DNA from 3 places in the Pseudomonas sp. LARHCG127 genome. Region 2 is predicted to be linked to each of the others. Evidence: predicted binding sites of a transcription regulator. Region 2 holds the regulator's gene; each other region holds the start of a gene.
What was found. Region 2 encodes sigma-54, which starts transcription at its own class of promoters, with help from an activator protein. Its sites were predicted from a motif close to ANTGGCATNNANNTTGCTNT; they were not measured.
Positions count from the first base shown of each region.

Region 1: a site for sigma-54 is predicted at 1,319-1,338, ahead of glnK (P-II family nitrogen regulator). Genes of this name have one in related genera too.
Region 3: a site for sigma-54 is predicted at 755-774, ahead of glnA (type I glutamate--ammonia ligase). Genes of this name have one in related genera too.

Region 1 is NZ_JBIXJT010000002.1:216,987-221,480, forward strand. Features, by position in the region: gene ACIPQ1_RS04445 (ammonium transporter) at 1-745, opposite strand, end outside; gene glnK (P-II family nitrogen regulator) at 779-1,117, opposite strand; gene ACIPQ1_RS04455 (accessory factor UbiK family protein) at 1,533-1,793, shown strand; gene ACIPQ1_RS04460 (sensor histidine kinase) at 1,812-3,089, opposite strand; gene ACIPQ1_RS04465 (hypothetical protein) at 3,333-3,788, opposite strand; gene ACIPQ1_RS04470 (hypothetical protein) at 3,871-4,494, opposite strand, start outside.
Region 2 is NZ_JBIXJT010000015.1:77,721-82,214, reverse strand. Features, by position in the region: gene lptC (LPS export ABC transporter periplasmic protein LptC) at 1-445, shown strand, start outside; gene lptA (lipopolysaccharide transport periplasmic protein LptA) at 432-977, shown strand; gene lptB (LPS export ABC transporter ATP-binding protein) at 977-1,702, shown strand; gene ACIPQ1_RS23175 (RNA polymerase factor sigma-54) at 1,867-3,360, shown strand; gene hpf (ribosome hibernation-promoting factor, HPF/YfiA family) at 3,438-3,746, shown strand; gene ptsN (PTS IIA-like nitrogen regulatory protein PtsN) at 3,759-4,223, shown strand; gene rapZ (RNase adapter RapZ) at 4,226-4,494, shown strand, end outside.
Region 3 is NZ_JBIXJT010000010.1:2,829-7,322, reverse strand. Features, by position in the region: gene thiI (tRNA uracil 4-sulfurtransferase ThiI) at 1-540, opposite strand, end outside; gene glnA (type I glutamate--ammonia ligase) at 869-2,275, shown strand; gene ACIPQ1_RS17830 (chorismate mutase) at 2,398-2,961, shown strand; gene ACIPQ1_RS17825 (DUF4124 domain-containing protein) at 3,237-3,755, shown strand; gene ACIPQ1_RS17820 (DUF4124 domain-containing protein) at 3,752-4,375, shown strand.

The DNA.
Region 1 (4,494 bases), on a different contig from region 2:
ACAGCATGGCCGCGCCCATCAGGGTATAACCCAGGTTGTGCGGCGCCATTGGGGTGGTCGGGAAGCCTTTGCGCTTGCCCAATACCAGGCACGCCACCAGACCTGCGATACCGGCGTTGATGTGCACCACGGTGCCGCCAGCGAAGTCCAGCACGCCCCAGTCCCACATCAGGCCGCCGTTGCCGGACCAGACCATGTGCGCAATCGGTGCATACACCAGGGTGAACCACACGCCCATGAAGATCAGCATGGCGGAGAACTTCATCCGCTCGGCAAATGCGCCGACGATCAGGGCCGGGGTGATGATGGCGAAGGTCATCTGGAAGGTAATGAACACCGCTTCAGGGAACAGCGCCGCCGGACCGGTGATGCTCGCCGGCGTGACGCCCGCCAGGAACGCCTTGCCCAGGCCACCGACGAAGGAGTTGAAATTGACGACGCCCTGCTCCATGCCGGTGGTGTCGAACGCGATGCTGTAGCCATAGATGACCCACAGGACGCTGATCAGACCGGTAATGGCAAAGCACTGCATCATCACGGAAAGAAGGTTTTTCGACCGGACCATACCACCGTAGAACAGTGCCAGGCCGGGAATGGTCATGAACAGTACAAGAATCGTGGCCGTGAGCATCCAGGCGGTGTCGCCGGAGTTCAGGACAGGGGCTGCCGCTTCTTCTGCCATGGCCAGGCCAGGCATTGCGAAGGACAACAGGGCTCCTAGCCCTGCGAATTTACGCAGAGTCATATTGTTTTCTCCTGGGGCGTTGGGTTTGGCGGCTTAGATGGCGTCGGTATCGGTTTCGCCGGTACGGATGCGGATAGCCTGTTCCAGATTGACCACAAAGATCTTCCCGTCACCGATCTTGCCGGTGTTGGCGGCCTTGGTGATTGCCTCGATCACCCGGTCAAGATCCTTGTCGTCAATGGCGACATCGATCTTCACCTTGGGCAGGAAATCGACCACGTATTCCGCGCCGCGATACAGCTCGGTGTGGCCCTTCTGCCGACCGAAGCCCTTGACCTCAGTAACGGTAATGCCCTGCACGCCGATCTCGGACAACGACTCGCGCACGTCGTCCAACTTGAACGGCTTGATGATGGCAGTGACTAGCTTCATGAAACTTTCTCCCGAATTGGTGGACTTGCCCCAGGAAAACAAACCCGACTCAAGTCTAAGCGCAGTGCCTGGCTTTGTAACGCGTCGTCGGCCCAAGTTGCCCGACAGGTGCCAGTTAACCGATCCTGACGAAACTCCCCGTTCCGCCTGCTGCACTGCATTCGTCACAGCGACTGCATCAGTGCATGGGTCATCAGCCTCTAAGCAGAAACCTTGCCATCTGCACCCAAACCCTCTGATTTCAATCTCTTGGCCACCTGCTTGACGTGCACTGCGTCATGAACCGCAACGTTACGCACAACAACAGTGCAGCAACGCCCGGCGCAATGCGCGAAAAGCGTGCATCCCTGGCTTGCGAATTGACTATAGACACTGCGTGGTACACTGCCCGCCATCGTTTCCAGGACACCTGTACATGCTTGCGCCCAAAGACCTCCTCGACGCCCTGAGCGGCCACGCCTCCCGCCTCTTGAGTGGTGACACGCCGCTGCCCAAAAGCGAAATCGAAAGCCAGTTCAAGGCCCTGCTGCAAAGCGGCTTCAGTAAGCTGGACCTGGTCAGCCGGGAAGAATTCGACAGCCAGATGGTCGTACTGGCCCGGACCCGGGCGCGGCTCGAAAGCCTGGAGGCCAAGGTCGCGGAGCTGGAAGCGCGACTGGCTCCGGCACAGGAATAAGCAGCCCCTGCAGGCCACTCAACCCCTCGCAACATGTTGAGACGGGGCCGGGCTCAGTGCCAGCGGCAGCTCCAGGATAAACAGCGCGCCCCTGCCCGGCCCGGCGCTCTGCACGGTCAGATCGCCGCCCATCTCGTGCGCAGCCAGGATGCAGCTGTGCAGGCCAAAACCATGGCCGTCGACACGCGTGGTGAAGCCGTGCTCGAACACCCGCGCCAGATTGTCCTGCGCGATCCCCTCGCCGTTGTCCTCGATCTCGACCCGCACGCGCCCCTCGTCAACGACCTTCAGGCGCAGGACGATCTGCGGCGGCCGGTTCGTACCCGCGTCCAGCGCCTGCTTGGCGTTGTTGATCAGATTGACCAGGATCTGCAGCACTCGGTGCTTATCCAGCGGCATTTGCGGGGTATCGCTGAATTCCTTGATCAGCGTGATGTGGTGGCGGGCCAGGGACACATCGCAAATACGCACGACATCCTCGACCAACTCCCGCAGCGAGCCCGGCTCCAAGACACTGGCATTACCGGCGTAGGACTGCTGGGTGGCGACGATTTCCTTGATGTGGTCGATTCGACGGGTCAATTGGGCCAGCTCGGCGATCATGCCTTGCTGCTCGACGGCCAGCGCGTCGGCAAGCTTGTCGAGATAGTCGGGTAGCGCGCGCCCTTTCGGATCAGTGCTGATGAAGTCGCCGAGGTCATCGGGATGGTCCTTCATCAACTGGGCGACCTTGGCCACCGCAGGCCCCTTGGAGGTGTGCACCTTATCGTAGAGGACCTGGGCTGACACATTGACACTGTTGAGCACATTGCCCACGTTGTGCAGCACATTGGTGGCGATCTCCGCCATGCCGGCCCGGCGCGCAGTGGTCACCAGTTCGGCCTGCGCCTCGCGCAACTCGTCGTTGACCTTGGCCAGTTGCTGTGGGCTGGGAATCTTCAGGGCCGCCGGCACCAACCGGACCAGCAGGATGGCGGTAATCACCGAGGCGATCGCAGTGATCACCTTGACCAGCGCCGACAGCCAGTAATAGGGCTGCCAGATGGTCAGGATCTCCAACACGTGGCTGGTCCCGCAGGCCAGGATAAACACGCCGAAAGCCGCCAGCATCCAATCGAACGGCACATCCTTGCGCTTGTGGATGAAGTACAGGAGGGTGAAAGGGATGGTGACGTAGGACAGGGTGATCAAGCCGTCGGCGATCACATTGGTCCACAGCAAATCCGGACGCCACATGTAGCAATGCCCGTGAGGCATGAAGCGCTTGTCGGTTAACAGAGCCAGCAGATCGTTCATGGCCACTTCCTCGCTGTGCCGTTGATACCGCCAAGTGCCGACTGGGCAAAATCGAGTCTAGCAGGCCGGTCCCGGACAATTTGCCCACCGGCGGAGCTTTTTTGTAGGGCTCCCGTGATAGTGAAGAAAGCGCAAAGGTTCACAACCTGAAGACACTGGCAGCCGAGTGCCAAGGGAGTTGCACAAGGTTAGCGCGGAACGACTTAACGCTCCGCGCTCTGTCACATGGACAACCGTGAACCTCTATGGCCTGTCCAGCTTCACCGCAGATTCAGCCATCCAATAGCCCTCCCGCCAGAATTTGTAGTCTGCAAACTCCCCATGTTTTTGTGGCCACTTGCCGTGATTATCGATAGGAAAGCGAGTTAAATGCACCCTATTGCGCAGTGGCCGGTAACACGCCACGTCATCAACAACCTGGGTATCCGGAAAAATATCTTCAGCCAACCGAGTCATGTTCCACCAAGACCCAGCCGTTCGATCCTTGAATGAATTGACTTCGCCAAACGTGTAATCAATCCAGTTCAAGAGGCTCCCGCGGGGCATGAAATCAAAAAAGAAATTTTCACCAACCTCTCTGTACGGATCCAGGCTCAAATTCCAGAAGTCCACTTCAGGCCTTGTTACCAACCAAGGCACAACGACATTCTCGACTTCTTTTACCCGGGCGGCAGCCCCCATGAACACCAGGTTATTCACGTTAAGATCCGGATGCCTGGCAAGGATATTAACCGCGACAATCGCCCCCATACTATGGCCAACGATGTTTATCTCACTCCCCTCAACATGATAGGGAGAGCCTTGTTGATTGCCCTTTTTTTTCCAAACGATGGAGCAGTGCGGTAACGGCCGTATCAGCGTAGCGAACCGGCCCCTTGAACTCTCTATCTGGCTCGGTGATTAAATCGCCCTCAAACGCTATATTTTTAGTCAACACCAGGTCAGTACGACGAAGCATTCCATCCCATGCCCCAGTTCCAAAGCCGTCGACCAAGGGGGCCATCCCCAGTTTGACTGGATTCCACACGGTGTAGTAATCACTGCGCACACCGACATGGGGCGGCGAATTGCTTATTTGAAATCCCTTCTCGTCCAGTTTATCGACTCTCTTTTGGTAATCCTTCTCATCAGCGACAGTGACGCTTTTGAGAACCGCGACAGGGTCTGAAATTTCCTTGTACAGCGATGATGGAACCCTGACCAAGGACCGCCCTAAATCCTCGATCAACACAACGGGAGAGGTCATTGCACCCAACACCGGCCTATTCAGCCCTTTTCGAATTCTAAATAGATGGTCACCATAGTTAGGCCAAAAATCGGAGTTCCAAGCAATAAAAATAGGGTATTGATGATCAGCAAGCATGTCGTCGACCATTCTTCCAGGACGGTCAACTGCTGTAGAAAA
Region 2 (4,494 bases):
AAAGATCGACTGGTACGCGACCAACACCCACACCCTGCAGTACCTGCCCGACGGCAAAGTGCAATATGAGATGACGTCCGACAAGGTCGACCACGTCAAGGCCACTGACATTACGCTGGTCACCAAGCCGGACTTGAACATATTCCGCGGCACCGATTTTCCCTGGCATGTGCAGAGCGAGCACGCCGAAGTCAATTCCGGTGGCACCGAAGTGGAACTAATCGACTCGGTACGCATCGCCCGGACCGACGAGAAAAACCGTACGACCATCATCACCAGCACACGCATGACGGTATTCCCGCAGCAAGAATATGCGCAGACCGAGCAACCCGTTAGAATCGACGGCGCCGGGGGTGTATCGACTGGCACGGGAATGAAGGCGTATTTGAAGGAAAGCAGGATACACCTGCTATCGAACGTAAGAGGACAGTATGAAGCTCGCTAAAACCCTCCCTATTTTGCTCAGTCTGGGCGCAGCACTGGGAAGCGCGAGCGCCTGGGCTCTTCCCACCGACCGCGACCAGCCTATCCGCATCCAGGCCGACGACGCGCAACTCGACGACAAGAATGGCGTCGCCACCTATAAAGGCGACGTGATCATCACCCAAGGCTCGATGAAGGTCACCGGCAACACCGTGACCATCACCCGCACCCAGTCCGGCGATATCGACGTGGTGACCTCGGTGGGCAACCTGGCCTATTTCGAGCAGATGCAAACCGCAGGCGACACCAAGCCGGTACAAGGCTACGGGGTGACCATCCAGTACCACGCCTCCCAGGATCGCGTGGTCCTGATCGACCGTGCCAAGGTCGTCGACAAGGACAACAACGTCACCCAAGGCGAGAAAATCGTCTATGACACAAACAAGAAACTCGCCAGCGCCGGTCGCGCCACCGGCAGCAAGGTGACCGAGCAGCGTCCGCGGATCGACATGGTGATCCAGCCTAAAAAGAAAACCGAGCAGAAGGCCCAGTAATGGCAACTCTGAAAGCTCAGCACTTGGCCAAGAGCTACAAGAGCCGTCAAGTCGTGCGTGATGTCAGCCTGTCCATCGACAGCGGCCAGATCGTCGGCCTGCTCGGCCCCAATGGCGCGGGCAAGACCACTTGCTTCTACATGATCGTCGGCCTGGTCCAGGCCGATCAGGGTCGCGTATTGATCGACGACCTGGATGTCAGCCACCAGCCGATGCACGGCCGCGCGAAGGCCGGTATCGGCTATTTGCCGCAAGAAGCGTCGATCTTCCGCAAACTGTCGGTGGCCGACAACATCATGGCAATCCTCGAGACCCGCAAGGAACTCGACAAGGCCGGCCGTCGCCAGGAGCTGGAAAGCCTGTTGCAGGAATTCCACATCAGCCACATTCGCGACAACCTGGGCATGAGCCTGTCCGGTGGTGAACGGCGTCGCGTGGAAATCGCCCGCGCCCTGGCCACCGCGCCGAAATTCATCCTGCTCGACGAACCGTTCGCCGGCGTGGACCCGATCTCGGTGGGGGACATCAAGCAGATCATCCATCACCTCAAGGCCAAGGGCATCGGCGTGCTGATCACCGACCACAACGTGCGCGAGACGCTGGACATCTGCGAAACCGCCTACATTGTCAATGACGGTCAGTTGATCGCCGAAGGTGACTCCGCTGCGATCCTGGCCAACGACCTGGTCAAGGAAGTGTACCTGGGCCATGAGTTCCGCCTGTAAGCACACGTGTCTGGCGAATTGCCCGGGCGTCGTTTGATTTTATTATGGCGACGCTCTAGGCAAACACTTCAGTTTCAGGCATATAATTTGCTTAAGTTTGGCGCTCCGGCGCCCTGTAGTGGATGGCGCATGTGCGCCGGCGAATAAGGTGTTAAGCCCCTGCCATGAAACCATCGCTAGTCTTGAGAATGGGCCAGCAGCTGACGATGACACCGCAGCTGCAACAGGCCATCCGCCTGCTCCAATTGTCGACCCTGGACCTGCAACAGGAAATCCAGGAGGCCCTGGAGTCCAATCCGATGCTCGAACGCCAGGAAGAAGGCGACGACTTCGATAACACCGATCCGCTGGCCGACAACGTCGAGCAAAAGACCAACACCGAGATCCCGGAACCGTCCTACCAGGAAGCCGCCCCGACGGTGGACAACCTCGAGGAGGGCGAATGGAACGAACGCATTCCCAACGAGCTGCCCGTGGACACGGCCTGGGAAGACGTCTACCAGACCAGCGCCAGCAACCTGCCAAGCAGCGATGACGACGAGTGGGACTTCACCACCCGCACCTCTGCCGGCGAGAGCCTGCAAAGCCATCTGTTGTGGCAACTGAACCTGGCACCGATGTCCGACACCGATCGCCTGATCGCCGTGACCCTGATCGATTGCATCAACAACCAGGGCTACCTGGACGAGACCCTCGAGGAAATCCTCGAAGCCTTCGACCCCGAGCTCGACATCGAGCTGGACGAGATCGAAGCCGTCCTCCATCGCATCCAGCAGTTCGAGCCGGCCGGCATCGGCGCTCGCAACCTGGGCGAGTGCCTGTTGCTGCAATTGCGCCAGCTGTCCGCCAAGACGCCGTGGCTGGCCGAAGCCAAGCGACTGGTCACCGATTACATCGACCTGCTGGGCGGTCGCGACTACAGCCAACTGATGCGCCGCATGAAGCTCAAGGAAGATGAGCTGCGCCAGGTCATCGAGCTGGTGCAGAGCCTCAACCCGCGCCCCGGCTCGCAGATCGAATCCACCGAGCCTGAGTACGTGGTGCCCGACGTGATCGTGCGCAAGCACAATGATCGCTGGCTGGTGGAGCTCAACCAGGAGTCGGTGCCCAAGCTGCGCGTCAACGCCCAGTACGCCGGCTTCGTCAAGCGTGCCGACACCAGCGCCGACAACACCTTCATGCGCAATCAGCTGCAGGAAGCCCGCTGGTTCATCAAGAGCCTGCAAAGCCGCAACGAAACATTGATGAAAGTTGCCACCCAGATCGTCGAGCATCAGCGCGGCTTCCTGGAGTACGGCGATGAAGCGATGAAACCCTTGGTCCTGCATGACATTGCCGAGGCCGTGGGCATGCACGAGTCGACGATTTCCCGGGTGACCACCCAGAAATTCATGCATACCCCCCGGGGCATCTATGAATTGAAATACTTTTTCTCCAGCCACGTCAGCACCTCCGAAGGCGGCGAATGCTCGTCCACGGCCATCCGCGCGATCATCAAAAAACTGGTGGCTGCGGAAAATCAGAAAAAGCCGTTGAGTGACAGCAAGATCGCTGGTTTACTGGAGGCACAAGGCATTCAGGTGGCCCGCCGTACCGTCGCCAAGTACCGTGAATCCCTCGGGATCGCGCCTTCGAGCGAACGCAAGCGGTTGATGTAACAAGGCCACGCCACAGCGTTCCAGTGGCAGGCATTTCTGCCTGCCGCTTTATGCACTGGCAACGAAGGAGAAGCTGTATGCAAGTCAACATCAGTGGACACCAACTGGAAGTGACCGAACCCCTGCGCACCTACATCGGCGAAAAACTCGACCGATTGGAGAGGCATTTCGACAAGATCACCAACGTGCAAGTCACGATGAACGTCGAGAAGCTGCTGCAGAAAATCGAAGCCACGCTGCATATTCCCGGCGGAGAAGTGGTTGCCAACGCAGAGCACACAGACATGTATGCCGCGATTGACCTGCTGACCGACAAGCTGGATCGCCAACTCAAAAAGCATAAGGAAAAGACCCAGAGCCTCCTCCAGGGCGCCACCGGTCGTTAACCCCCCCAATCCATGATCCGACTAGAAACCATCCTGACCCCCGGCCGTTCCCAAGTGAACGCGCCGGGCGGCAGTAAAAAGAAAGCCCTCGAACAAATTGCCAACCTGATCCACCGCGAGGTGCCTGATCTGGTGATGCAGGACGTCTTCGAGGCCCTGGTTGCCCGTGAAAAACTCGGTTCCACCGGTTTTGGCAACGGCATCGCCATTCCTCACTGCCGTCTCAAGGGGTGTGCCGCGCCGATCAGCGCATTGTTGCACCTTGATACCCCCATAGATTTCGACGCCATCGACGGCGCCCCGGTCGACCTGCTGTTTGTATTGCTGGTTCCGGAAGCGGCGACCGATGCGCACCTTGAGCTGCTGCGCCAGATTGCCAGCATGCTGGACCGCAAGGAAGTGCGCGAAAAACTGCGCAGCGCACCGAGTAACGAAGCTTTGTACCAGGTGGTCCTGGACGAGCAGAACGGTCATTAAACATGCGCATGATCATCGTCAGTGGCCGCTCCGGCTCCGGTAAAAGCACGGCCCTCAACGTGCTTGAGGACAGCGGCTACTATTGCATCGACAACCTGCCCGCCGGCCTGCTGCCGGAACTGGCCGAGCGCGCCCTGATCCACACGGAACTGGCGCAGCCGCTGGTGGCGGTGTCCATCGATGCGCGCAACCTGCCGAGCCACCTGTCGCGCTTCCCTGAACTGCTCGAGGAAGTGCGCAGCCGGCATATCCAGTGCGATGTGTTGTACCT
Region 3 (4,494 bases), on a different contig from region 2:
CTCCAGCGAACCCAGCGGATAACCGCCGATGCTGTTGTGCTGGCTGTGGATCACGAATAGCCGCTGGTCGCGAATTTCGATGCGGACTTCGACTTCCGGATCTTTCAACGAAATACCGGCCGCGCCGCATTGCCGGCGCAATTGGCTGCCGACGTACTTCTCCACATCCATAGAGCTGAACGCGTGCTTGCCCGCACGCTTGCAACGCACCGAAAAGATCTTGCCGGTCAGTGCGTCACCATAATGAAGCATGCACTTGGCAAGGATGTCGTCGAAATCACCCAACGGATATTCGTCGACTTGCAGAAAATGCGCGATGCCCGGCATGCAGCTCAGGCGCTCGGTCATTTCCTTCAGGACCTTGGGTTCGCTGACACGGGTTTCCAGCTCGAGGTTGTCCCACACGCCATTCACCACCACAGCCGGGTCCAGGTCTCGGAGCACAGCACGGATGTTCTTGGCCAACTGGCGGATGAAACGCATCCGTACCGGGCGGCTCTTGATGGTGATCTCGGGGAAGACTTTTACGATTAGTTTCATGAAAACAGCGCGCGAACGGCCAGCCGAAAAAGGGGGGCGCGGATTATAGCGGAAATTGCTCAAGGTTTAACCAGTTTCTGTGCAGATGGTTTTACATGCACCAAAACAGGTCATTATCGATTGACGGCGCCACATTGCAGTGCGTTATTGTCTGACAATCTGTGATTTACGCCTTTAAAAGCGTGGATTTGGTGCAAAAAACCCATGCTGGGGCACTGGCATGCAATTTGCTCCCTTGTGAGGCAGGTTGCCTTGGCAGAGTATTCGCGCCGGCATCACCCATATCTAAGGGCACTCCACTACCCGCCCGAAGCCACCCGGAGGACATATGTCGAAGTCGGTTCAACTCATCAAAGATCATGACGTCAAGTGGATTGATCTGCGCTTCACTGACACCAAAGGCACTCAACATCACGTGACCATGCCGGCCCGTGATGCGCTGGACGACGAATTCTTCGAAATCGGCAAGATGTTCGACGGTTCCTCCATCTCCGGCTGGAAAGGCATCGAAGCCTCCGACATGATCCTGATGCCGGACGACGAAACCGCCGTCCTGGACCCGTTCACCGAAGAGCCGACCCTGATCCTGGTCTGCGACATCATCGAACCTTCGACCATGCAAGGCTATGACCGCGACCCACGCGCCATCGCCCACCGTGCCGAGGAATACCTGAAGTCCACCGGTATCGGCGACACCGCTTTCTTCGGCCCTGAGCCTGAGTTCTTCATCTTCGACTCGGTCAAGTTCAAGTCCGACATCTCCGGCTCCATGTTCAAGATCTTCTCCGAACAAGGTTCGTGGATGTCCGACCAGGACGTGGAAGGCGGCAACAAAGGCCACCGTCCAGGTATCAAGGGCGGTTACTTCCCGGTTCCACCGTTCGACTTCGACCACGAAATCCGTACCTCCATGTGCAACGCACTGGAAGAAATGGGCCAGACCGTCGAAGTTCACCACCACGAAGTGGCGACTGCCGGCCAGAACGAAATCGGCGTGAAATTCAACACGCTGGTCAAGAAGGCTGACGAAGTACAGACCCTCAAGTACTGCGTACACAACGTGGCTGACGCCTTCGGCCGCACCGCGACCTTCATGCCGAAGCCTCTGTACGGCGACAACGGTTCGGGCATGCACGTTCACATGTCGATCTCCAAGGACGGCAAGAACACCTTCGCAGGCGAAGGCTATGCCGGCCTGTCGGACACCGCCCTGTACTTCATCGGCGGTATCATCAAGCACGGTAAGGCCCTGAACGGCTTCACCAACCCGTCGACCAACTCCTACAAGCGTCTGGTCCCAGGCTTCGAGGCTCCGGTCATGCTGGCCTACTCGGCTCGCAACCGTTCCGCCTCGATCCGTATTCCTTACGTGAACAGCCCTAAAGCCCGCCGTATCGAAGCACGCTTCCCGGATCCGGCTGCCAACCCGTACCTGGCCTTCGCTGCACTGATGATGGCCGGCCTGGATGGTATCCAGAACAAGATCCACCCTGGCGATGCCGCTGACAAAAACCTGTATGACCTGCCGCCTGAAGAGGCCAAGGAAATCCCACAAGTCTGTGGCAGCCTGAAAGAAGCCCTGGAAGAGCTGGACAAGGGCCGTGCGTTCCTGACCAAGGGCGGCGTATTCAGCGATGACTTCATCGACGCTTACATCGCACTGAAAAGCGAAGAAGAAATCAAGGTTCGCACCTTCGTACACCCACTGGAATATGAGCTGTACTACAGCTGCTGATCCAGTAAGCGCCGCCACGCACGGCGTGAACTAAAGAGAGGCCTCCTTCGGGAGGCCTTTTTTATGGGGGCAGGTTAAGTGCATGATGCCTCGTCGCTCCCCCACAGAAGACGAGACTGACCATGACGTTGCGCTTCAAGCTCTGCCTTGCCCTGTCTGCCGCGCTGCTGGCTACCACCGCCGAAGCCGCCTCGACCCGCGCCCCTGACGACCTCACCCCGCTGCTCAACGCCATTGGCGAACGCCTGGCCATCGCCGACCAGGTAGCGTTGAGCAAATGGGACAGTGGCAAACCTGTGGAGGACCGTCAGCGCGAGCGTGAAGTCATTGCCGCCGCCGTTGCCCAGGCGCCGGCCTACAAGTTGAGTGGCGAAACCGTGGAAGCGTTTTTCGCCGCCCAGATAGAAGCCAACAAAATGGTGCAATACATCAACTTGTCCGACTGGGCCCTGGACGGCAAGGCCCCGGACCTGCCACGCCCGGACTTGGTAGGCGAGATCCGCCCACAACTTGATCGACTGCAAAAACGCCTATTGCAGCAACTGGCCGATTTCGCCCCCTACCGCACCGACCCGCACTGCCCGCAATGGCTGGCCCGAGCCACCCACCACAACAAACAGCACCCGATACACAGGCTCGCCTTGATCCGGGCAACCGGCGGACTGTGCGTTTCCCCGAAATCCTGAGCCCCCCTCCCACAGTGGTTTTGCATCGAGCCCAAGATGTGTGCTCACAACCGATCCCCTGTGGGAGCGAGCTTGCTCGCGATGAGGCCGGCACATCCAACACCCCAATGACTGACACGCCGCTATCGCGAGCAAGCTCGCTCCCACAATGGTTTTGCATCGGGCTCAAGATGTGTGCTCACAGCAAATCCCCTGTGGGAGCAACACAACAACTGGGCCAACCATCCGCCCTGGCCTATGCTGCATCCATCACTCTGGTTTTCGGTTGATTTCCCATGGGTCGCGGTTTTTTAATCATCCTGTTGTTGCTGCTGGCGCTGCCTGCCGCCGCGCATATCTACAAGTACACCGACGCCGAGGGCAACACCGCCTACAGCAACCAGCCGCCCCAAGGCGTACCGGCGCAGACAGTGGAGTTGCCACCGCTCAACAGCATCGAACGTCAATCCCCAACCAGCCCGGACACCCCACCAGCCCCCGCGAACAGCGACGAACCGCGCAATGCCTATGAGATCCTGGAACTGATCGACATCCCCACCGAGGAGGCCCTGCGTGCCAACAACGGCACCTTCACCGTGGGCGTGCGTGCCCAACCGCGCCTGCGCAGCCCCCATCTGTTCCGTTTGCTGCTGGACGGACAGCCCTACGGCCAGCCGAGCAACGTGCCGCGCCTGCAATTGATGAATATCGATCGGGGCGAACACAGCCTGGCGGTTCAGGTCATCGACGGAGAGAACCTTGTGCAGCAAAGCGAAACCGTCACGTTCACCGTGCAACGGGTGCACCGACCATGATCCGCTGGTGGCTCGCCCTTGGCCTGGCATTGGCGGCGCTGCCCGGGGTGGCGCAGGTCTACACCTACATCGATGCCCAGGGTAATCGTGTGTTCACCGATCAGCCGCGCCCTGGCAACGCAAAGAAAGTCCAAGTGTCACCCGGCAACCGGATGCCGACGCCGCCGGCGAGCACACCCTCGGCGCCTGCGGCCGAAGCCCGGCCCGAGCCGCTGTTCCATTACGAAATGCTCCGGCTGTTGATACCCGAGCCGGACGCGACAATACGCAGCACCGCAGGCGAACTGATCGTCAGCGTCACCAGCGAGCCCGGCCTTAAAAAAGGCCACCGCTACCGGCTGTTGCTCGACGGCCAGCCGACGGGCGCGCCGGGGCCGAGCCCGGTATTCGCCTTGAGTAACATCGACCGGGGCAGCCATCATCTGGCGGTGGAAATCCTTGACGAGCAGGACCGCATCGTCGAGCGCACCGCCAACCAGCCCTTCCACATGCAGCGCATGTCCCTGGCGCAAAAGCGCCGCATCAAGCCCTGCGCCACGGCCGACTACGGTCAACGGCCCGAGTGCCCTCTCGCCGAAAAACCTGAAGAAGAAAAAAGCAGCATCTTGCCGTTCTTCTAACACCACCCAGACCGACGCACTATATTGGTGCAATAGCTTGCACGATACCCAGATCCAAAACCCATTTTGGTTCGAAAGTACCCGAAAAAGCTGGCAGAACGCCACGCAACCGACCGAAA